DNA from 3 places in the Proteus penneri genome. Region 3 is predicted to be linked to each of the others. Evidence: predicted binding sites of a transcription regulator. Region 3 holds the regulator's gene; each other region holds the start of a gene.

Region 1 (7,162 bases), 1.5 Mb from region 3:
GCTAACTATAAATTTGCAGAAAAATGGAATTTCTTTGCGATGGGACGTATTGACCATTTACCAAGTGAAGTGAAAGACAGTCCTATGGTGAATAAATCTGTGACTGCAATTATGTGGACTGGTGTGACTTACACATTCTAACTCACTAAAATTTAGTAAGATTTGCAATGATAAAAAAGCTTCGATTAAACTCGAAGCTTTTTTATTGTGTAATATACCAGTAATAATTTATTTTTCGGCTATATCTTTACGAACACGAACTACTAGAGATAAACGACCAGGATGAACGTTATCTGGTTTTAATGGTTGGTGAATACGAGCAGTTTCTACACAAGCCATTTTACGATAGCCACCTGCACTCATATCTTTCATTGAACTTGCAAGCTCTGCGCCGGGGTTCCAACAAACCACATCACTATGATGATAATGATGAACTTCAATTGTGCGATCCCAACCATCATCATGTATAAGGTTAAAATCCTCAGGCTCGGTATAAAGCCTGTCAGTGCGCCCATTAAAGCGCAATGAGGTTTCATCAGTGTAAACCTCTTTATCTGCCACTGTGTCAATGTAGTGGCTTCCTAGGCCGGTTACAGATACATTATCAATGTCACTCACATTAAAATAAGAGTGAAGGGCAGCTGTCGCTTCATAATCACCATAAGATTCTAATTCAACCTCACAGGTTGCTCCTAATTTAAAACGAGCAATAACAGTAAAGGGATGAGGCCAATATTTTTGTGTCTGCTGGCTCTCTTTTAATGTCATAGTGATGAGAACACCATCATCTTGTTCTGTATGGGCACTAAATTCCCAAGGAATAATTCGCGCAAATCCATGACTTGGTGTACCTGCTGAAGCAAACCAAGGCCAGCAAATAGGAATACCGCCACGAATGGCAACGCCAGGAGTGAAGAGAGAAGCTTCGCTTACCCAAAACACAGGATGTTCTTGTGCGGGTTGCCAAGCAATTAAATGCGCGCCTTGAAGACTGATAGCTGCGCGTACTTTAGGGTGTGAAATAACAAGGATAGAAAGCTCGCCTAATTGCCGACGACTTAAGTAAGGTGATATTTGTTCAATAATCGGCAAAGAAAAAATTTTCTCATTCATTATCTTATGACCTTATGTCACTGACTATTTCAATACAATAAACTGACTGGCTAGAAAATAAAAGAGCCACCGAAAGGTGGCTCTAAAAGAAATCGTGACTTTCTAAACTCTAATTATTTAGAGATGTGAGAAATCAGATCCAGAACTTTGTTTGAATAACCAACTTCGTTATCGTACCAAGCAACTAATTTAACAAAGTTATCGTTCAGAGCGATACCTGCTTTAGCATCAAATACTGAAGTCAGAACTTCACCATTGAAGTCTGTTGAAACAACTGCATCTTCAGTGTAACCCAGAACGCCTTTTAGTTCGCCTTCAGCTGCTGCTTTGATAGCGTCACAGATTTGAGCGTAAGTTGCTGGTTTTTCCAGACGTGCAGTCAGGTCAACAACAGAAACGTTAGGAGTAGGAACACGGAAAGACATACCAGTCAATTTGCCGTTCAGCTCAGGAATAACTTTACCTACAGCTTTAGCTGCACCAGTTGATGATGGGATGATGTTTTGAGAAGCACCACGACCACCACGCCAGTCTTTTGAAGATGGGCCATCAACAGTACGTTGAGTTGCAGTTGTTGCGTGAACAGTAGTCATCAGACCTTCAACGATACCGAAGTTGTCGTTGATAACTTTAGCTAAAGGCGCTAAGCAGTTAGTAGTACAAGATGCGTTAGAAACGATGTCTTGGCCTGCGTATGATTTATGGTTTACGCCCATAACGAACATTGGAGTGCTGTCTTTTGATGGACCAGTCAGAACAACTTTTTTCGCACCAGCTTGGATGTGTTTACGAGCAGTTTCATCAGTTAAGAACAGACCAGTTGCTTCTGCAACAACGTCAGCACCGACTTCGTTCCATTTCAGATTTGCTGGATCTTTTTCTGAAGTTACGCGGATGGTTTTACCATTAACAACGAGGTGGCCATCTTTTACTTCAACAGTACCGTTGAAACGGCCATGAGTTGAATCGTATTTCAGCATGTATGCCATGTAGTCTGCGTCTAACAGATCGTTAATACCTACGATTTCGATATCTGAACGTTCTTGAGCAGCACGGAAAACGATGCGGCCGATACGACCAAAACCATTAATACCTACTTTGATAGTCATATGTATTCCACCAGCTTTAATTTAGTGAATTAAAAAGTTGATTCTAAAGTTACCAAAACCGCGCCAATCGTCAAGCGGAATCGTGTCAATAATTGCAAAAAATCAATTAAAAAAACACTTTTCGCTTAAAGATTGGTCGTTTTAGACAAATGTTACGCTGTGTATTATCGGGATCAATGCCGATAAATGAAGTTACCTTTGCTCTGTTATGTGAAACTCATCACATTTCAAAAACTAAAGATTACTCTTAGTGATTTTAGACTATATTTTTCAGATTTGTTGTTAAATCTTTGTTATTATTCACTGTTGTTTTAAAAAGCATTTTTCTGGGCAAGAGGTCTATATGGCAGATAATGAAAAGAAAGTGAATATTTCAAGTAATAACAATCACCTTGATTTATCAACACTCAACGAAATGCAACGTTATGTGACGCAACAACAAGGTACAGAGCCCCCATTTAGTGGTAAATTATTACACAATCGCGAAACAGGAATTTATCACTGTTTATGTTGTTCTGCTCCCTTGTTTTATTCAGATACCAAATTTGATGCAGGATGTGGTTGGCCTAGCTTTTATCAACCTGTTAGTGATAGTGCAATTCGCTATATTGATGATTTTTCTCATAATATGAAAAGAACGGAGATCCGTTGCCAACAATGTGATGCACATTTAGGTCATGTTTTTAATGATGGTCCTGCCCCAACAGGGGAGCGTTATTGTGTTAATTCAGCATCTCTTTCATTTACGAATAGTGAAACAGGCGAAAAACAAGCTGGTTAATTTAGCGAGTTAACAAAATAACAACAACTGAAAAAACGATTCAGCTATTTCAAGTGATTATTTAGCTTATGGAGCAATCAATGGAAGTTAATGAACTTATTTCGATGGTAACACCCGAAATATATCAGCGTATTTCAACCGCAGTTGAACTAGGTAAATGGCCTGATGGCGTTGCATTGACAGCTGAACAAAAAGAGCATTGTATGCAGATTGTTTTATTATGGCAGGCGAAAAATAACCACACACCTGAGCATATGACAGTAGGCACTAATGGACAAATTACCATGAAGAGCAAACAAGAATTAAAAGCTCAGTTTCAATCTGAACGTTTAGCAACGTTAACGCCAATAGATGATGACTAAAAAATGTGTTAAATGAATAGAACAGAGATAAAAAGGGGATATTTATTAACCAAGTTGGTTAATAGTATCTCCTTTTTCATTTTATGAGATAAAAAATAAAGAAACTACTGAACTACTGAACTACTGATTATTACGATTAAGCCAATGAGCTGAATCAATTAATATTGCACCCTTCACTCGCATCTCTTCCAGTGCTTTTTCGCTATCGTCATTTTGAATATTTACACCGCGACAACCGTCTGTAATGACTGAGACCTGATATCCTAATAACAGCGCATCTAGCACTGTAAATTTGACACAGTAATCCGTAGCAATTCCTAAAATATAAAGATGTTTTATATTGAGCGTCTGTAAAAGTGTGTGTAAGCCGGTTTGATATTCATGGTCGTTATCAAAAAAAGCACTATAACTATCAATAAGGGGATTTTGCCCTTTATAAATAATATGATTAATTAAGGCTTGGTTTAATTCAGGGTGAAATGCAGCACCATAAGAATGTTGTACGCAATGAACTGGCCACCAAACTTGTGGTAATCCATTAAGTGTACCGATTTCTCCCACAACAGTACCTGAATTTTCAGCAAAGCTAAGATGATCGGCTGGATGCCAATCTAAACTTGCAATAATCGGGCTTTTAGTTTGCTTGAAACCATTAATAAGCTGATTGGCTGTTTGAATAACCCTCTCACTCTCGTTAACAGCTAAAGCTCCCCCTGTACAAAAATCGTTTTGTATATCAACCAGTAATAGCGCAGAGTTTTTCACTAAAGTTGCCCTTTTATTAAGCTTAGTCGTTATCGTTTAATGTCATTTCACCGCGAAGGTTTTGTTGCATTAAGCGACAAATTTCAGTGTAATTATATTGTTGGCTAAGGAGATAATGCAGTTTAGTTAATGTCGCCTCAAATGTCATATCATAACCACTAATAACACCGACTTCCGCTAATGCTTGGCCTGTTGCATAACCTTCCATATTCACTCGACCAGAAATACATTGTGTAAGATTAATAACCACAATGCCACGCTCTGTTGCTTCGCGCAGTGTAGAAAGTAAAGCAGGGTGTGATGGTGCATTACCGACACCATAAGAGCGCAATATTAAGGCTTTCACCGGTTGCATCAGAATATTTTTCACTACTACATCTGAAAGGCCTGGATAAATCGTGACAACACCGATAGGCTGGGGCGTAATATTATGTGCAATAAATTCCCCTTTCCCTTTGGGAAAAGAGTTAATTTTAAATTGTTTAATATTAATGCCCGCTTCTAACAATGGTGCGCTATTCGGTGACGCAAAGGCATTAAAGCCATCAGCATGTGCTTTTACTGTGCGGTTTCCTCGATACAACGTGTTATTGAAGAAAAGTGCTACTTCATTAATTGGATGATGTGCAGCGAGATAAAGTGCATTTAATAGGTTTGTTTGTCCATCAGACCGTAAGGCTTCTAAAGGAATTTGAGAGCCAGTAACGATAATAGGCTTGCTAAGATTCTCAAACATAAAAGAGAGTGCTGATGCGGTAAATGCCATGGTATCAGTACCATGAAGAATAACGAACCCATCATAGTTGTGATAATTTTCATTTATATCATCAGCGATAGATTGCCAATCTTCTGGGGTGATATTTGATGAATCAATTAAAGGAAGGTGCTCTTTGATTGTAAAATCGGGCATCTCTTCACGATGGAATTCTGGCATTTTAGCTAATTGGCGTTGTAAATGCCCTGATACAGGAATATAGCCATGTTCAGAATGTTGCATACCAATAGTACCGCCAGTATAAACAACGTAGATTGATTTTTTTTGCATCAGACAAAGCACTCTTATTCAGCTGTGAGAAATATCTGATTATAGGGAGTTTACAGAATAAAAAAAGGAAAGGATGCTAAAAAAATAAAATAGAGATTAATGAATATCCGCTTTAAATCATCGCGTTAAAAATATCATTGATAAGAATGAGTGAAAAATAATCGCCAGCATATTATGCCAAATAAAGTCAGAAATAAAAGAGAAAACACCCACCTTGAAAGGGTGGGTGTTGAGACTGAAAAGATTATTGAATATCCCCACAAGATAAACAATACGCATAGCGATTTAACGGGTCGTTCATATTGCGATAAAACTCTGTCTGGGTTTTAACTTCTTTTAAAACAGGTGCAGGTATATACGCTTGTAATGGATCAGGAAGGAGCGCTTTTGCATTAGACGATAAACTCATTATGATCTGCTCTGACAGGCTTAATTCAGGTTTCATCCAATCAACAACAGGCTGGTCAATTTTTGCCATTTTAGCCGCAGCATCAATAGCATCATCAAAATCACCAAACTCATCAACTAAACCCACATTCTTTGCATCTATTCCTACCCACACTCGACCTTGAGCAATACGGTCAATTTGAGCTGGCGTTTTTTTACGAGATTCTGCGACTAAATGAATAAACGTTTTATAACCACTTTCGATATTTAACTGTAAAAGTTCTGCAAACTCTTCAGGTAGTTTATTTGTGACAGATAATCCGGCTAAGGGTGAAGTTGTGACGCCATCAGTATAAACACCAATAGACTCTAAGCTGTTTTCAAAGGTATTAATAACGCCAAAGATGCCAATTGAGCCTGTTAATGTCGATGGGCTAGCAATAATCTTATTTGCAGGGGTTGAGATCCAATATCCACCTGATGCGGCTAAACCTCCCATTGAAACAACCACATGTTTTTTCTGTTGTTTAAAGGCGGCAACTTCACTACGTATTTGCTCTGATGCAGAAACACTACCTCCAGGGCTATTTACACGTAATACAAGTGCCTTAATATTCGGATCTAAACGTGCTTGGCGAATTTGATTAGCAATAGTTGTCCCTCCTGCAGAACCCGGGATACTTTCACCATCAATAATGGCTCCTTGAACAACGACGACGGCAATATTCCCTTCATCATTTGCAGGTAATGATGAAGTTAATGTATCGGCATAATCATAAATGCTGATATTGTTAAATTGTTGGTTTTCTTTATCCCACTGGAAGGTCTCTGTCATATCTGCTTCAAATTGAGCGTATGAGCTTACAGAATCCACTAATTTACGATTTAGCGCATAAGTTGCGTTATCGCCATCTGCATTGCGTAGCTGTGCAATCATCTCTTTTGCACCAGGGAAAACATCTTCTTTGGTAATGCTACGGTTTTCTGCAACTTGGGTTAAATAAGTAGACCATAGTGAATTAACTAAACGTAATGAAGCTTCCCGTGATTCTGCAGACATGTCATTACGCATTAATGGCTCAACCGCGGATTTATACGTTCCTACGCGGAAAATATGAGTACTAACTTTTAAATTTTCTAACAGTGTTTTGTAATAGAGGTTTTGAAAGCCAAAACCATAAATGCCTACGGCACCTTGAGAAGTGAGGTAAATCTTATCTGCATAAGAAGCGAGATAATACTGTGGTTGACTGTAATAGCCACTTACTGCAAAAATCGGTTTGCCTGTCTTTTTAAATTCATTAAGTGCTTTACCAATATAATTTAGCGAAGGCTGGTCTGCGCCTGCAAATTCATCAAGTTTAAGCACCATACCTTTAATTTTGGGATCTTGAGTTGCTCGACGTAACGTGTCGACAACTTCAAATAATGAATTTTCTTGAAGCTGACTACTAGAAACGCCTAAAAGCTCACGTCCAACTTCTCCTAAGGGATTTTGGGTTGCAGTTTGGTCAACAATGACACCTTTAAGGTCAACAAGAAGGGCGCCTTCATAATCCATTGGTTTTTGTGCTTCCTTACTAATTAAGAAAATACCAAT
Region 2 (7,162 bases), 820 kb from region 3:
AAACGATCACCGCACCTGTTTGGTTATACCCTTATCATCGTTTCGTGATCCCCCGTAAAAAAATATCCTCCAATTTATTACTTGAAGAGCAAAAACGTCTCGTGAAAGCAATTGAGCGCTCCAAAAAAGATATAGACTGGTTAACTGAAGAAACGCATAACAAAATTGGTGAACAATATGCCCATATTTTTTCTAGTCACCACTTCTTATTAGAAAATACCGAATTACAACTGACTGTATGCAGTATGATAAACAAATATCACTGTAATGCTGAATTTGCCTTACAGCAAACATTCATTGATTTAATAGATACTTACGCACAAATGGATGATGATAATATGCGTGCTGGTGAAAGTGATTTAGATGATATTTTATCTCGATTACTACGCTATTTGACGTCAGCACCACCAATACCGCCACCTCCTTATCCAAATGCTATTCTAGTGACAAAACGACTTCATCCATCAACATTAATTACACTTGATCCTTATAAAATTAAAGGGATTTTATTAAGTCATGGAAATCCACTATCTAACACAACTGTATTAGCGAATGCATTAGACATCCCCATTATTAATGAGGCAGGAAAACAGGCATTATCGCTGACTAATGGGCAAAATATCACACTTAAAAAAGTCCAAAATATTTGGCTTTATCAAAACACCTATATTTCTCATTAAAAATGAAAGTATTTAAATAACCTGTACTCCTCAATATCAGGTTATTTAATTTCCTTACTTTCTTATTTTCTTATAGTTACGTGTTTTTTAAGAATAAAAAAAGGGAATAAAAGATCCTCTTTTACTCCCTAGCTGCTTGTTATCTTAGTAATCAATTACTTTTTTATTATCTAATAGGCAATACTTATAATGCTCTTGCCAATAAACTAATGGGGTGTTCACATTTTTTCGTTGTTGACATCTCAATTTGCCATTTACAGGTTTCGCAATCCGTGATCACTAAATCACAGCCACTCTCTTCAATTTGGCGGAATAAGCCCGCACCAATGCCTTGAGCAACATCGTAGTTTTCAGATTTAAAACCGTAAGTTCCAGCAATACCACAGCATTGAGAATCTAAAACAATAACCTCAACACCAGGGATACGTTTAATTAAATCAATGGAATATGCTGTCCATCCCATTTTTTCCATATGACAAGGTGTGTGATACACCACTTTTAGTGGAGTGTGTTTCAGTGGTAATTCACGCCCCTCTTCTAATAAACGATAAATATAACGTGTCGCTAATTCGATATTTTCACGTACTTTTGAGGTATCAATATCAAGGATATGTTCATACTCATCACGAATAGTGAAGGTACAGGTTGATGATGTTGCAACAACAGGAATATTGTTTTCAACAATTTTTTCTGTTAGCGATTCAAGGTTTACAGCAGCTTGTTTTTTAGCTTGTTTAACAAAACCATTCGCAATTAATGCAACACCACAGCATTTTTCGCGTTTTAATAACTGAACACCAATCTCCATTTTGTTGAATACCTTAACTAAATCTTTCCCTAATTGGGGGTGGTTATAGTTAGCGTAACAACCATGGAAGAAAGCAACTTGATCTTTAAAACGCGCCTGCTCTTCAACCTGTTTTTTCATCCATGTTCTAAATGTACCAAAAGAGTATTTTGGTAATTCGCGACGATGGTCAATTTTAAGTGCTTTATCTAAGATCTTACGTACAGGTTTTAGCCCTGTGATCGTATTGACTATCGGCGCCATTGGCGTTGATAGTGTTCCCATTAAATCCGTATGACTTAAAATAGCATCACGAAGTTTTGGCGTTTTTGTATTGTAGTTCAATTTCGCACGTGAAATGATGTCACCAATCTTCACATCTGACGGACAAGCAACTTCACAACGCTTACAGTTAGTGCAATATTTCAATGCTTCATCATAAAGCATTGGATCTTTCAGGCGTAAACGCTCACCATCAGGGCCGGCTTGTTTAGGGCCAGGATAAAGTGGATTTACTTTTGCAACTGGGCAATAAGTCGTACAAACAGTACACTTAATGCACGCTTCAAAGCTGTTATCATGTAAACTCATTGTGCTGCCTCCACAACCGCAGATGTGGTCTGTTCTGATTTATTGTGCTGTAAAATTTGTTGTGCTGCATACAGTGCGCTGATCATTGAAACACCTGCGCCACAACCTTCATTAAGAGGGTCAAACCCACCTAATACAGCACCTACAGCGTAAACATTCTCTAAGACTTCACCATATTTCATCGGTCTTAATTGGTTATCTGTATCCACACCAAATCGCATATAAGGCTGTTTTGCAAAGACATTCACTTGTGTCCACTCATTGCGTGGTAATGTCTCTAGCAAATCAAGTTCCATCAAAGGTTCATAGACACGATCAAATTCCGCAATTAATCCATTATTGAAGAAACTGCCCGTTGCCAATACAACATGTTCACTACGAATAGGAATATCAGTATGGTTTCGAGTATGAACACCTGTAACTTTATTACCAATTAAATCAACTTGTTCCGCACGATCGCCCGGCATAATTAAACCGCCTGCTTTTTGGAAGCGCAGTTTTAATGCTTGATGTAAACGAATGCCTAATAGTGATGGTGGCAATGTCGGTAATAAACAGATAGGTTTACCTACCAGTTGTTCAAGTAACGTCACCGGCTCTTCAGCATCCAAACCAATACATGCGGGTAAAATAATCGCTTCAACACTATTATCGATATGCTTTTTCAGCTCTTCTGCTAACGCTTTAGTGTTTTCAGGCTTATCTAAATAGCGCGCAATATTGACTGCTCTAAATTCACTTGGATTATCACGCAATCTATCTAATAACGGTAAGTGGATATGATAAGGAATCGCTTCAACATCTTGCTCATTCAACGTATTGCTTGCAAATTGTGGCTGAAAATCTAAAAAGCCTTCAATTCCAACAACAGCTAACTTTTTCCATGGCAACGCTTGGTCAATTCCATGAGTTGGTACACGTTTTGGACTCATCCAACTCATACGTGAGCGCCCAACTGGTGTAATACGATAATGGTTTTCATCACCATTACCTTGATATTCAAGATCTTTAGTCGTTGATAATAATGCTTGAGCCTGTTCAATTAAGGTTGAAACTTGCGATTCACCCATGCGGCTATAAGGATGTTTCGGAGCAAGCTCAGACAATGCTGCCAACGCTTTTTTAGGTTGGGTCACTAATGAACCATCAGGAAGATGAGTTAATAGATCTAGCGAACCTGATGAAAAATGTAGTGCGCTTTGACCATTACTAATAATTGCGCAAGACTTACCTGCTTCAGCAAGACGAATACCTGCGGTTAAACCTGCAAGTCCGCTACCTATAATGATGACGTCAAATTTCATTATCTGCCTCCGCTGAAGTTGCTTTTTCAATCATATCAGCATCTAAACCACATAAACCTTGGTAAACCCAACTGGTGAATTCACTCTCACGTAACGCATTACCCCAAGCAATTGGTCGAATACCTTTCCAACGCTCATTTAAGAAATGGGCAAGCTGTTGCTCTGACTCGTGAGGAGTCGTGACTTGTAAACGGTTTAATAAACCTGCAGCACGGCAAGCACAAAGCTCACCTTGGCATGTTCCCATGCCCACGCGAGTACGGCGACGTAAATCAAGTAAGTTATTGACAGTTAAAGAGTTAACAGCATAACGAACTTCTCCTGCGGTAACAGCTTCACATTCACAGACTAAGCTCTTATCACTACGCTCATTACTCAATAATTTATTGGCTAAATCACCGTGGCGATAAACCGCAGAACCACGGATTGGTGCAGGTAATGAAACAACACTACGTAATGCTTGCTCTGCGGATTGACGGGAGCCAGGTAATGCCTCTTCTGCAGTGGTACATTTAGCAGAGACATTTAATTTCTCACAGATTTTATCTGTTGCCCATTCGGCCATTAAACGGTAAGTCATTAATTTACCGCCAGTAATGGTAATAAAGCCTTCTAATCCATCACGTTGAGCATGATCGAGTAACACAATACCACGGCTCACATTACGGCCGGATGGATCATCATCACTTGCCACTAAAGGACGTACACCAGCATAAGCACGTAGAATTCGAGTTTGAGCCAGTTTTGGCGCTAACATTGACCCTTCACGAATAAGAATATCGACTTCTTCAGGAGTGACATACATATTGTCGATTTCATCGTAAGGTACACGTGTTGAAGTTGTACCAATTAATGAAATTGTATCGCCAGGCACTAAAATATCGGCATCTGCAGGTTTACGACAACGGTTGATCACCATATTGTTAATGCGATGACCCAAAATCAGTAATGCCCCTTTTGCTGGGAACATTCGAACTTTTAATTCACCGTATTCAGCAATTTTTTGTCCCCAAATCCCCCCCGCATTCGCCACAATTTGTGCGCGAATTTCATACAGTTTTTTCGCTTGATGATCGTAAACTTTGACACCTTTAACACGGTCACCTTCACGAATAAGCCCAACAACTTCATGATAAGTCAGGACTTGTGCACCATGTTCACGGGCATCTAACATATTTGCAGCGGTTAAACGGAAAGGATCGACAGTACCATCTGGTACTTTAACTGCACCGATTAAATTCGGGTTAACAGAGGGCTCTAAGCGAATAGCTTCTTCGGGTGAAATCGCTTGAGCATCAATACCTGCCGCTTGGCAAGATTGAATAAAGGTCTGTTGAAACTCTAAAGAATCGTCAGGAAGGGTAATAAAAAGGCCATCCGTTTTTTCAACACAGTGACGAGCGACCCGTTTTAAAATCATGTTTTCTTCAATACACTCACGCGCTGACTCTGGGTCTGTTACTGCATAACGCGCACCACTGTGTAACAATCCATGATTTCGACCGGTTGCACCGGTTGCAATATCATGTCTTTCTAGCAGGACGCAACGTAATCCACGGCGTGCACAGTCTCTTGCCATGCCCGCACCGGTTGCTCCCCCGCCAATAATAATGACATCAGTTTCTGTCACTGGTGAACCGCTCATCATAGAGATGCCCTCTCACATTACATTCAGCAAACGCTTATTTATTCTTTAGCGTTAATTATAGTGTATAAGATACACAAAAAATGTGGTTAATGTTTGATAATGAGCAAAAACGAAAGAGAAACGCTCACGAGTGAAAAATTAAAACCACATATGTGATACCAATCACAAATTATTTAACAAAAAGTATTTGATAAAGTTAACATATCACTCAAAATTGCACATCTTGAAAAATTATTCGACAACTGAGTAATACCTCACAGTAAATTTGATTGTATAAGTTTACTATTAAGTTCGTTAAAGAAAATTTTTTGATAACTTCGTTGTTCGTTTTGTCATTATTTAATATCAACATATTAAAATAAAAGCCATCGGAGGCTAATATGTTAAGTCTATTTAGACCTGCGCCACATAAAGCGCGTTTGCCAAAAGAGCAGATAGATCCCGTCTATCGTCGTCTGCGTTGGCAGATCTTTATGGGGATTTTCTTTGGTTACGCTGCTTATTATTTAGTAAGAAAAAACTTTGCGTTAGCAATGCCTTATCTTGTAGAAGAAGGTTTCTCTAAAGGTGACCTAGGTTTTGCTTTATCAGGGATCTCGATTGCTTACGGTTTCTCTAAGTTTATCATGGGCTCATTCTCTGACCGAGCTAACCCGCGTTATTTCTTACCTGCAGGTCTTATTTTAGCATCCGCAGTGATGCTAATTATGGGCTTTGTGCCATGGGCAACTTCGAGCATTATGATCATGTTCGTTCTGTTGTTCCTTTGCGGTTGGTTCCAAGGTATGGGTTGGCCTCCTTGTGGACGTACTATGGTGCACTGGTGGTCACAGAAAGAACGTGGCGGTATCGTTTCGATTTGGAACTGTGCGCATAACGTCGGTGGTGGCTTACCTCCATTACTGTTCTTATTAGGTATGGCGTGGTTTAACGACTGGAAAGCAGCGTTATATATGCCAGCATTTGCAGCAATCTTAGTGGCTATGATTGCGTTTGCATTAATGCGTGATACCCCACAATCTTGTGGTCTTCCACCAATTGAAGAATACAAAAACGACTATCCACCTGATTATAAAGAAACTGACGAACAAGAACTGACTGCAAAAGAAATCTTTATGAAGTATGTGTTCCCTAACAAACTTCTGTGGATGATTGCAATTGCAAACGTGTTCGTTTACTTACTGCGTTACGGCGTGCTGGACTGGTCACCAACTTATCTGCGTGAAGTAAAAGACTTCGCAATGGATAAATCATCATGGGCTTACTTCTTATACGAATACGCTGGTATTCCGGGCACACTACTGTGTGGTTGGATGTCGGATAAAGTGTTCCGAGGTAACCGTGGTGCAACAGGTGTGTTCTTCATGACCTTAGTTACTATCGCAACTATCGTATTCTGGATGAACCCAGCGGGTAACCCGAATGTTGATATGGCGTGTATGTTAATCATCGGTTTCTTAATCTACGGCCCTGTTATGTTGATTGGTCTGCATGCTCTTGAGCTTGCACCGAAAAAAGCAGCAGGTACAGCAGCAGGCTTTACCGGTCTATTCGGTTACTTAGGTGGTTCTGTTGCGGCAAGTGCTATCGTGGGTTACACCGTTGACTACTTCGGCTGGGATGGTGGCTTTATGGTCATGATCGGCGGTAGTGCACTGTCTGTTGTGTTATTACTTATCGTGATGGTTACTGAAACCAAACACAAACGTGAAATGCTTCAGAAGTACGAATAATCGTTAACTGATTATTTATGAAATTAGTTAAATCTCATCTCTAAAAACCAAGCCACATCAACTGTTTTGATGTGGCTTTTTTATTGCCAACTGTACATAACTTTATTGTACGTAGAATTAAAATGGAGCAGCTTTATGAGTACATCTTTTAGAATAAAACCGTTAGTTGCAGGCGTTCTTTTAACTCTATCTTTAAGTGCAATCGCACAAGCGGCGAGTGATAAGGTCGTTATCGCCCACCGTGGTGCAAGTGGTTATTTGCCTGAACATACGCTTCCTGCCAAAGCATTAGCTTATGCCCAAGGCGCAGATTATCTTGAGCAAGACTTAGTGATGACCAAAGACAACGAATTAGTTGTTTTACATGACCACTATCTTGATCGTGTAACAGATGTGGCTGATCGTTATCCTGATAGAGC
Region 3 (7,162 bases):
ATCTCTCTTGAGGCTATACAGCGGTTTGCCGGTGAAATTCCTATTCTTGGCGTTTGTCTTGGACATCAAGCAATAGGGCAAGCTTTTGGTGCGTCGGTTGTCAGAGCGCGAGAAGTGATGCATGGTAAAAATTCATTAATACATCATAATCAACAAGGTGTTTTTAAAGGACTTAATCGACCTTTAAGTGTGACGCGTTACCACTCTTTAGTGATTGATGCGACAACATTGCCTGTACCTTTTGAAGTGACGGCATGGAGCCAGCATGATGGAAATGTTGATGAAATTATGGGAATTCGTCATCGTACTCTGCCAATTGAAGGAGTTCAATTTCACCCTGAAAGTATTTTAAGTGAACAAGGACATGAGCTGTTAAATAATTTCCTTAAATATTAAATGGATAGCATTTAAATAGCGAAATAACGTCTTTTTATACAAAACCACATTTGATTTTTTATTCATATTTAGTGATTATATTTTCATATTGAACATGAATAACGATCAGGTGGGGTAATGACAACGCAAAGCATTAACAGGGCAACTTACGATCAAGTAATGTTGCCAATTTATTCACCCGCAGAATTTATTCCTGTAAAAGGGGTGGGGAGTCGTGTTTGGGATCAGCAAGGAAAATCGTATATTGATTTTGCTGGTGGTATTGCTGTTTTAGCATTGGGGCATGCTCATCCGGCTCTAAACCAAGCCTTGAAAGAACAAAGTGAAAAACTTTGGCATGTTAGTAATATTTTTACTAATGAACCTGCATTATGTTTAGCTCAAAAATTAATAGATAACACATTTGCAGAACGTGTCTTTTTTGCCAATTCAGGCGCAGAAGCGAATGAAGCAGCATTTAAATTGGCTCGCCATTATGCCATCACTCGCCATAGTCCTTATAAAACTAAAATTATTGCTTTTCACCATGCATTTCATGGTAGAACGTTGTTTACAGTATCTGTTGGTGGACAACCTAAATATGCCGATGGATTTGGCCCAAAACCTGCCGATATCGTACATGTTCCTTTTAATGATTTAGATGCTGTTAAAGCAGTAATAGATGATCACACTTGCGCCATTGTTTTAGAGCCAGTTCAAGGTGAAGGTGGCGTAACAGCTGCAACATCTGAGTTTATGAGAGGGTTACGTGCATTGTGTGATAAGCACCAAGCTCTGCTTGTTCTTGATGAAGTACAGACAGGTATGGGCCGTACAGGTAAGCTCTTCGCCTATATGAACTATGATGTGACACCTGATATTATTACCACTGCAAAAGCGCTAGGAAGTGGTTTTCCACTCAGTGCGATGTTAACAACAGATGAAATAGCTTCTGTAATGGGCGTAGGGACTCATGGCACAACTTATGGTGGTAATCCATTAGCTTGTGCAGTGGGCAATGTCGCATTTGATTTGATTAATACACCTGAAGTACTTGAGGGGGTTGAAAAGCGCTATCAATGGATTGTAGATGAGCTGGCGGTAATCAATCAAACGTACAATGTCTTTTCGCAAATCCGTGGGCAAGGTTTACTGATTGGTGCGCAATTGGCACCACAATATGAAGGTAAAGCCAAAGAGTTACTCGGCCTTGCTGCCAAACATGGTTTAATGATGTTAAACGCAGGAGCGAATGTGATGCGTTTTACACCATCATTAATTATTACTCAAGAAGAGCTACAAGAAGGAATGGCGGCATTAAAAGCGGCTATTGCGGAGTTTGTAAAAGGGTAGGCATTATTATAAACCCCATCGCAAGAATGGGGTTTATACAGATTTGTTATCAATAGCCCTTTGTATCGGGCTATTGTTTGTTCGGGCTGGGAAACTTAGCGAGTCCCGTAAACGACGATAGTTTTACCGTGTGCAGAGATCAGATTTTGATCTTCTAACATTTTCAGAATACGGCCTACAGTTTCGCGTGAACAACCAACGATTTGACCGATTTCCTGACGTGTAATTTTAATTTGCATGCCATCAGGATGCGTCATTGCATCGGGTTGTTTTGCTAAGTTTAATAAGGTTTGTGCAATACGACCTGTTACATCTAAGAAAGCAAGGTTGCCTACTTTTTCTGATGTCGTTTGTAATCTGTTCGCCATTTGAGCAGAAAGGCGCATCAGAATATCAGGGTTAACCTGAATTAATTGGCGGAATTTTTTATAGGAAATTTCTGCTACTTCACAGGCTGTTTTTGCTCTAACCCATGCACTACGTTCTTGATCTTCTTCAAATAATCCAAGTTCACCGATGAAATCCCCCTGATTTAGGTAGGAGAGGATCATTTCTTTTCCTTCTTCATCTTTAATAAGAACAGCCACGGAACCTTTAACAATATAATAAAGTGTTTCCGCTTTCTCACCTTGGTGGATCAGCGTGCTCTTGGATGGATATTTGTGAATATGGCAGTGTGACAAAAACCATTCAAGAGTCGGGTCTGTTTGCGGCTTGCCGAGAACCATTCGCGTTATCCTCTGTACGTTAAATGCAGCCTTTCAAAACGGATAGGCTCCCTTTTGAGACAGCGTGCTTAAAAATCCTATCTTGACCTATTAACTTCCTGAGAACACGGTAAGTTAATATGGAGTAGATTATAATAAATGAGAAAATAATGCATTGATCTTAACCACTATCATCAAGCAGATATTGTTTTTAACACAATTAGTGCATTAAGTCTCGTTTTACGCAGTCAGCATAATAAACCTATTTGCTAATTGCTAGTTGAATTATGAGAATGTACTCTTTTAGTTTCTGTCATCTTTAGGGGGAAAATAAATGGAAGCGAGAGTTAAGTGGGTTGAAGATTTATCTTTTGTCGGCGAATCTTCATCTGGCCATCAAATTATGATGGATGGGAATTCAGGAGATAAAGCCCCAAGCCCAATGGAAATGGTATTAATTGCTGCGGGTGGGTGTAGCGCTATTGATGTTGTAAGCATTTTACGAAAAGGTCGTCACCAAGTGACTGATTGTGAAGTAAAATTAACATCAGAACGACGCGAAGAAGCTCCTCGTTTATTTACTGATATCAATTTACATTTTATTGTTTCAGGTAAGGAATTAACGGATAAAATCGTAGAACGAGCTGTTCAATTATCTGCAGAAAAATATTGTTCTGTTTCTTTAATGTTAGGAAAAGCAGCCAATATTACGCATTCATTTGAAATAAAAAACGCTGACTAAATTTGATATTTTAAAATAAAGTTTAATTTGAAAAATAATATCCCTTAATTAATGGGATATTATTTTTATAGAGATAATTTTTATTTTGGTTAACTTATCTTTTCGCCATTTAATAATTTTTTGACTAATGGCGCCATAATTAATTCCATCGCTAATCCTAATTTCCCTCCCGGTACAACAATTGTGTTTATTGTCGACATAAATGAGCCATGCAGCATCGCAAGTAAATAGGGAAAATCAATATCGGTTAAGCCTCGAAAACGAATAACAATAAAGCTTTCATCAAGAGTGGGAATTGCTTTGGCAGAAAAAGGGTTTGAAGTATCAACAGTTGGGACTCGTTGGAAATTAATGTGAGTGCGCGAGAATTGAGGAATAATGTAGCTAATATAATCATCCATTGAGCGTACAACCGAATCTCTTACCGCTTCTTGCGAGTGTCCCCTTTCAGTGGTGTCTCTAATAAGCTTTTGTATCCACTCTAGGTTTACGATAGGAACAACTCCGACTAATAAATCAACATGTTGAGCTACATTATGTTCGTTAGTAACAACGCCACCATGTAATCCTTCATAAAAGAGAACATCAGTATTATTGGCTAAGGGTTCCCAAGGGGTAAATGTTCCTGGTAATTGATTGTAAGGTGTTGCTTCATCATAAGAGTGTAGATATTTGCGGGATTGACCTTGTCCTGTATCACTATATTGACTTAATGTCTTGCTCAGTAGGCTAAAATCATTTGCTTCAGGGCCAAAATAACTGATATGTCTACCTTGTTCTCTCGCTTTCCTTATCGCCATATCCATTTCGGGACGGGTATAGCGATGGAAACTATCTCCATCAATTAATGCGGCATTTGCATTGAGTTGTTGGAATATTTTACGAAAAGCTTGGCTTGTTGTGGTAGTTCCTGCACCACTCGAGCCAGTCACTGCGATGATAGGATGCTTGATTGACATAGGTTATCCTTTTGCTAAATAAGGTTGGCCCTTATTGATGGCGATGCATTGTTTGCTTTGAATAACTAACCAGAGCGAAACTGCGATGCTGGCATAATATTAACGCTCTCATGAAGTTCAGACCAAACCAACACGACCTCACCCGATTTAAGTTGTTTTTTTACGTCGGCGACTTTTTGTTCAAGCGTTTTCTCTTGGATACCATAATCAGTGCCTTCTCGTAAAACAAAACTTTCAATAAGATTATCAAGTGTCTCTGCGGAAAGCTCATTCCAAGGAATTATCATTGGGTTTTCTCCAAATAAGCGGATAACCAGTCAGGTATTCGGCTTTCAAGCCACATCACAGGTTTTGAGAGTTTTCCACCAACAAATCCCACATGCCCACCAAATTCTGTAAGTTGATATTCAATGTTGTTGGGGAGTGTTCTGACATCAGGAATAACATCCGCAGACATAAATGGATCATCTTTAGCATGAATGATAAGTGTAGTTTTCTTTATTTTATTTAATAAAGGTAATGCACTGCATTGGCGATAATAATCTAACGCATCTTTAAATCCGTGAATTTTAGATGTAATAAGATCGTCAAACTGGCGTAGTTTTTTGATGGATTTTATCGTTAATAAGCTGATTGGTAAGGATTCTGGATAACGAATAAGTTTTCGTGTTGCGTTATTTTTGAGTTCTTTTAACAGATACCATTGATAAAAACGAGAAAAGCCATGTTCAATTTTTGTTGAGCAAGGTTCTAGCATTAATGGTGCAGAGACAATAACGGCTGCATCTACAACGGCATTTTCGCCACTTTCTGCAAGATAATAGGCAAGCATATTTCCACCAAGAGAATAGCCAACCGCGGCTGTTGGTTGTTCACCAAATTCCTTTTTCAACCAATTTAAGAAGTAGCGAGCATCTTCCGTTTCACCTGAGTGATAAATACGGTTTTGTCTATTGGGTTCACCACTACATCCTCTAAAGTGCATCACAACGCCTAGCCAGCCTCTCTCTTTTGCTGCGGTTAACATGCCGTGAGCATAAGGACTATTAAATCCGCCTTCTAAGCCATGAAAGATGACTAAGCGCGGTTTATTGAGTGCTGTTGTCGGATCTTCACTCCACGCTAAATCAACAAAATCGTTATCTGGAAGATTGAGTCGTTGCCAATGTGGCGTCAGTTGTGGCGTCCTACGTATAATTCTCGGTAAGAGTGTCTGTAAATGTGGATTTTTAGCCCAACGCATTGGATTAAAGTATTGAGACATATTTTCCGTCTATCAAAATGAATTAACACTTGTTTGCTAAATAACATACTGCTATTTTCGGTGAAAATAAAACGCCTGTCACATTTTTGAGTCTTTATCATGACAATTAGCCTTATTTTTTCCTTAACTATTTTCCTGTTTATTGCCGCGATAACACCTGGACCAAACAACTTACTGCTTACCTCATCAGGGGCAAATGTAGGCTTCAAAGGCTCGTTAAAACTAATGGCCGGCATTATGCTAGGTATGCAATGCGTTTTATTGAGCTCTGCATTTGGTGTTGCCACTTTATTGATAATTTATCCTGCTCTGCATGTCGGATTGAAGATAGTTGGGAGTGCGTATTTGCTTTGGCTTGCTTGGAAAACCGCAGCATCATCTTATCAGCGTTTAGATATTCCAGCAAAAACCTTGCAGGCAGTAAGTTGGTTTCAGGGTGGATTATTGCAATTTCTAAATCCAAAAGCGTGGATGATGGGATTAGGTGCAGTAGGAAGCTTCAGTTTATCGGGCGATGCTTATTTTAGCTCGGTTATTACTATTAGTATTGTTATGGTCATTGTTAATTTCGTTGCGGGTATTGTTTGGATATTAGGCGGAACATTAATTAGCCTATTTTTACAAAGCCGACGCGCTTGGTTTATTTTCAATATCTCAATGGGATTATTAACGGCGCTCTGTGTGCCGTTGATCTGGATAGAATAAGTTAATAAAATAATTTAAAATCAATAACTAATAAACCTTTTTTGATGTAAATGATGTTTTTTTAAGATTGGTTGAAATGATATCTTTTGATATGTGTTAAAAAAAGAGTATTTCTCTATAAAAAGAGCGATCTACGATCGCCCACTGACACAATTATTCATGTTAAAATACTACTTTATATAAATAGATGACTCATTTTTAGTCGCTATACAGATCGTTATTATTTAACGACTTGATTTTTTATTTTTCATTCTTTACATCATTAAAATGAAAAAATAACTATTTTATAGAGAATTATTTATTCTTTTTTGGTGGTTTTCTTTTAAAATATTTTATATTACGTTTACGTTTTTTAATTGTTGTTAACTTAATGAAACTATTTGAAAATAATAAATAATTAAATGTAAATAGAATAAGCCTATATCGTCCTATTGACCTAAAAGAATAAATTATTATTTAAAACAAAGAAGAAAGTAAATTAAGTATTATAAAAGCTGGGTTCGATAAACATAGATTGGATTGAAAAGATAATTATAAAACTATTATAAAAATAAGTATTCTAATAATAAGGTAATTTCCCCTATACTTTATGATTGTTTATTTTCTATTTTTAATTGATTTTATTCTGAAAATTTAATTTTTTAGGTAGTAAACGCTGTACTAAGAACTATTCCAGATATAATTATATAGAACTCGAAGTGGATATTGTCATTATGCCAACATTAACAAAAATTGCCTGGATAAAGCCAGGTATGGCTACAAATCAGCGCAAAATAGCGGACTATATTTTAGACAATCCGGAAAAAACAGTGACTCTTTCATCACAACAACTTGCTCAAATTATGGGGGTGAGTCAATCGGCAATTGTTAAATTTAGCCAAAAAATAGGATTTAAAGGTTTTCCTTCTTTGAAACTTGCAATCAGTGAAGATCTTGGCAGGAAAAATGCGAACTCAGGAACCAACCCTAATATATTACATAACCAAATAGACGCTGATGATAGCTTAGTTGTTATTGCACAGAAACTCGCTCAAGAGAAAAGTAATTCAATTTGTGA

Evidence for each region. Region 3 encodes CRP, which controls carbon source genes, mostly activating them, when cyclic AMP is high. Its sites were predicted from a motif close to ATGTGANNNNNNTCACAT; they were not measured.
Region 1: a site for CRP is predicted at 2,431-2,448, ahead of msrB (peptide-methionine (R)-S-oxide reductase MsrB). Genes of this name have one in related genera too.
Region 2: a site for CRP is predicted at 5,161-5,178, ahead of glpT (glycerol-3-phosphate transporter). Genes of this name have one in related genera too.

Annotation. Positions count from the first base shown of each region.
Region 1 is NZ_CP059690.1:1,694,370-1,701,531, reverse strand. Features, by position in the region: gene H1225_RS07755 (MipA/OmpV family protein) at 1-141, shown strand, start outside; gene H1225_RS07750 (D-hexose-6-phosphate mutarotase) at 229-1,113, opposite strand; gene gapA (glyceraldehyde-3-phosphate dehydrogenase) at 1,227-2,222, opposite strand; gene msrB (peptide-methionine (R)-S-oxide reductase MsrB) at 2,566-3,003, shown strand; gene H1225_RS07735 (YeaC family protein) at 3,084-3,365, shown strand; gene pncA (bifunctional nicotinamidase/pyrazinamidase) at 3,486-4,130, opposite strand; gene ansA (asparaginase) at 4,153-5,175, opposite strand; gene sppA (signal peptide peptidase SppA) at 5,420-7,162, opposite strand, start outside.
Region 2 is NZ_CP059690.1:36,497-43,658, reverse strand. Features, by position in the region: gene H1225_RS00190 (phosphoenolpyruvate-utilizing N-terminal domain-containing protein) at 1-680, shown strand, start outside; gene glpC (anaerobic glycerol-3-phosphate dehydrogenase subunit GlpC) at 865-2,058, opposite strand; gene glpB (glycerol-3-phosphate dehydrogenase subunit GlpB) at 2,055-3,362, opposite strand; gene glpA (anaerobic glycerol-3-phosphate dehydrogenase subunit A) at 3,352-5,010, opposite strand; gene glpT (glycerol-3-phosphate transporter) at 5,391-6,743, shown strand; gene glpQ (glycerophosphodiester phosphodiesterase) at 6,879-7,162, shown strand, end outside.
Region 3 is NZ_CP059690.1:3,191,303-3,198,464, reverse strand. Features, by position in the region: gene H1225_RS14390 (aminodeoxychorismate synthase component II) at 1-396, shown strand, start outside; gene argD (bifunctional acetylornithine/succinyldiaminopimelate transaminase) at 514-1,728, shown strand; gene crp (cAMP-activated global transcriptional regulator CRP) at 1,824-2,456, opposite strand; gene H1225_RS14375 (OsmC family protein) at 2,770-3,177, shown strand; gene H1225_RS14370 (phosphoribulokinase) at 3,267-4,136, opposite strand; gene H1225_RS14365 (YheU family protein) at 4,202-4,423, opposite strand; gene H1225_RS14360 (hydrolase) at 4,420-5,400, opposite strand; gene H1225_RS14355 (LysE family translocator) at 5,500-6,105, shown strand; gene H1225_RS14350 (SIS domain-containing protein) at 6,819-7,162, shown strand, end outside.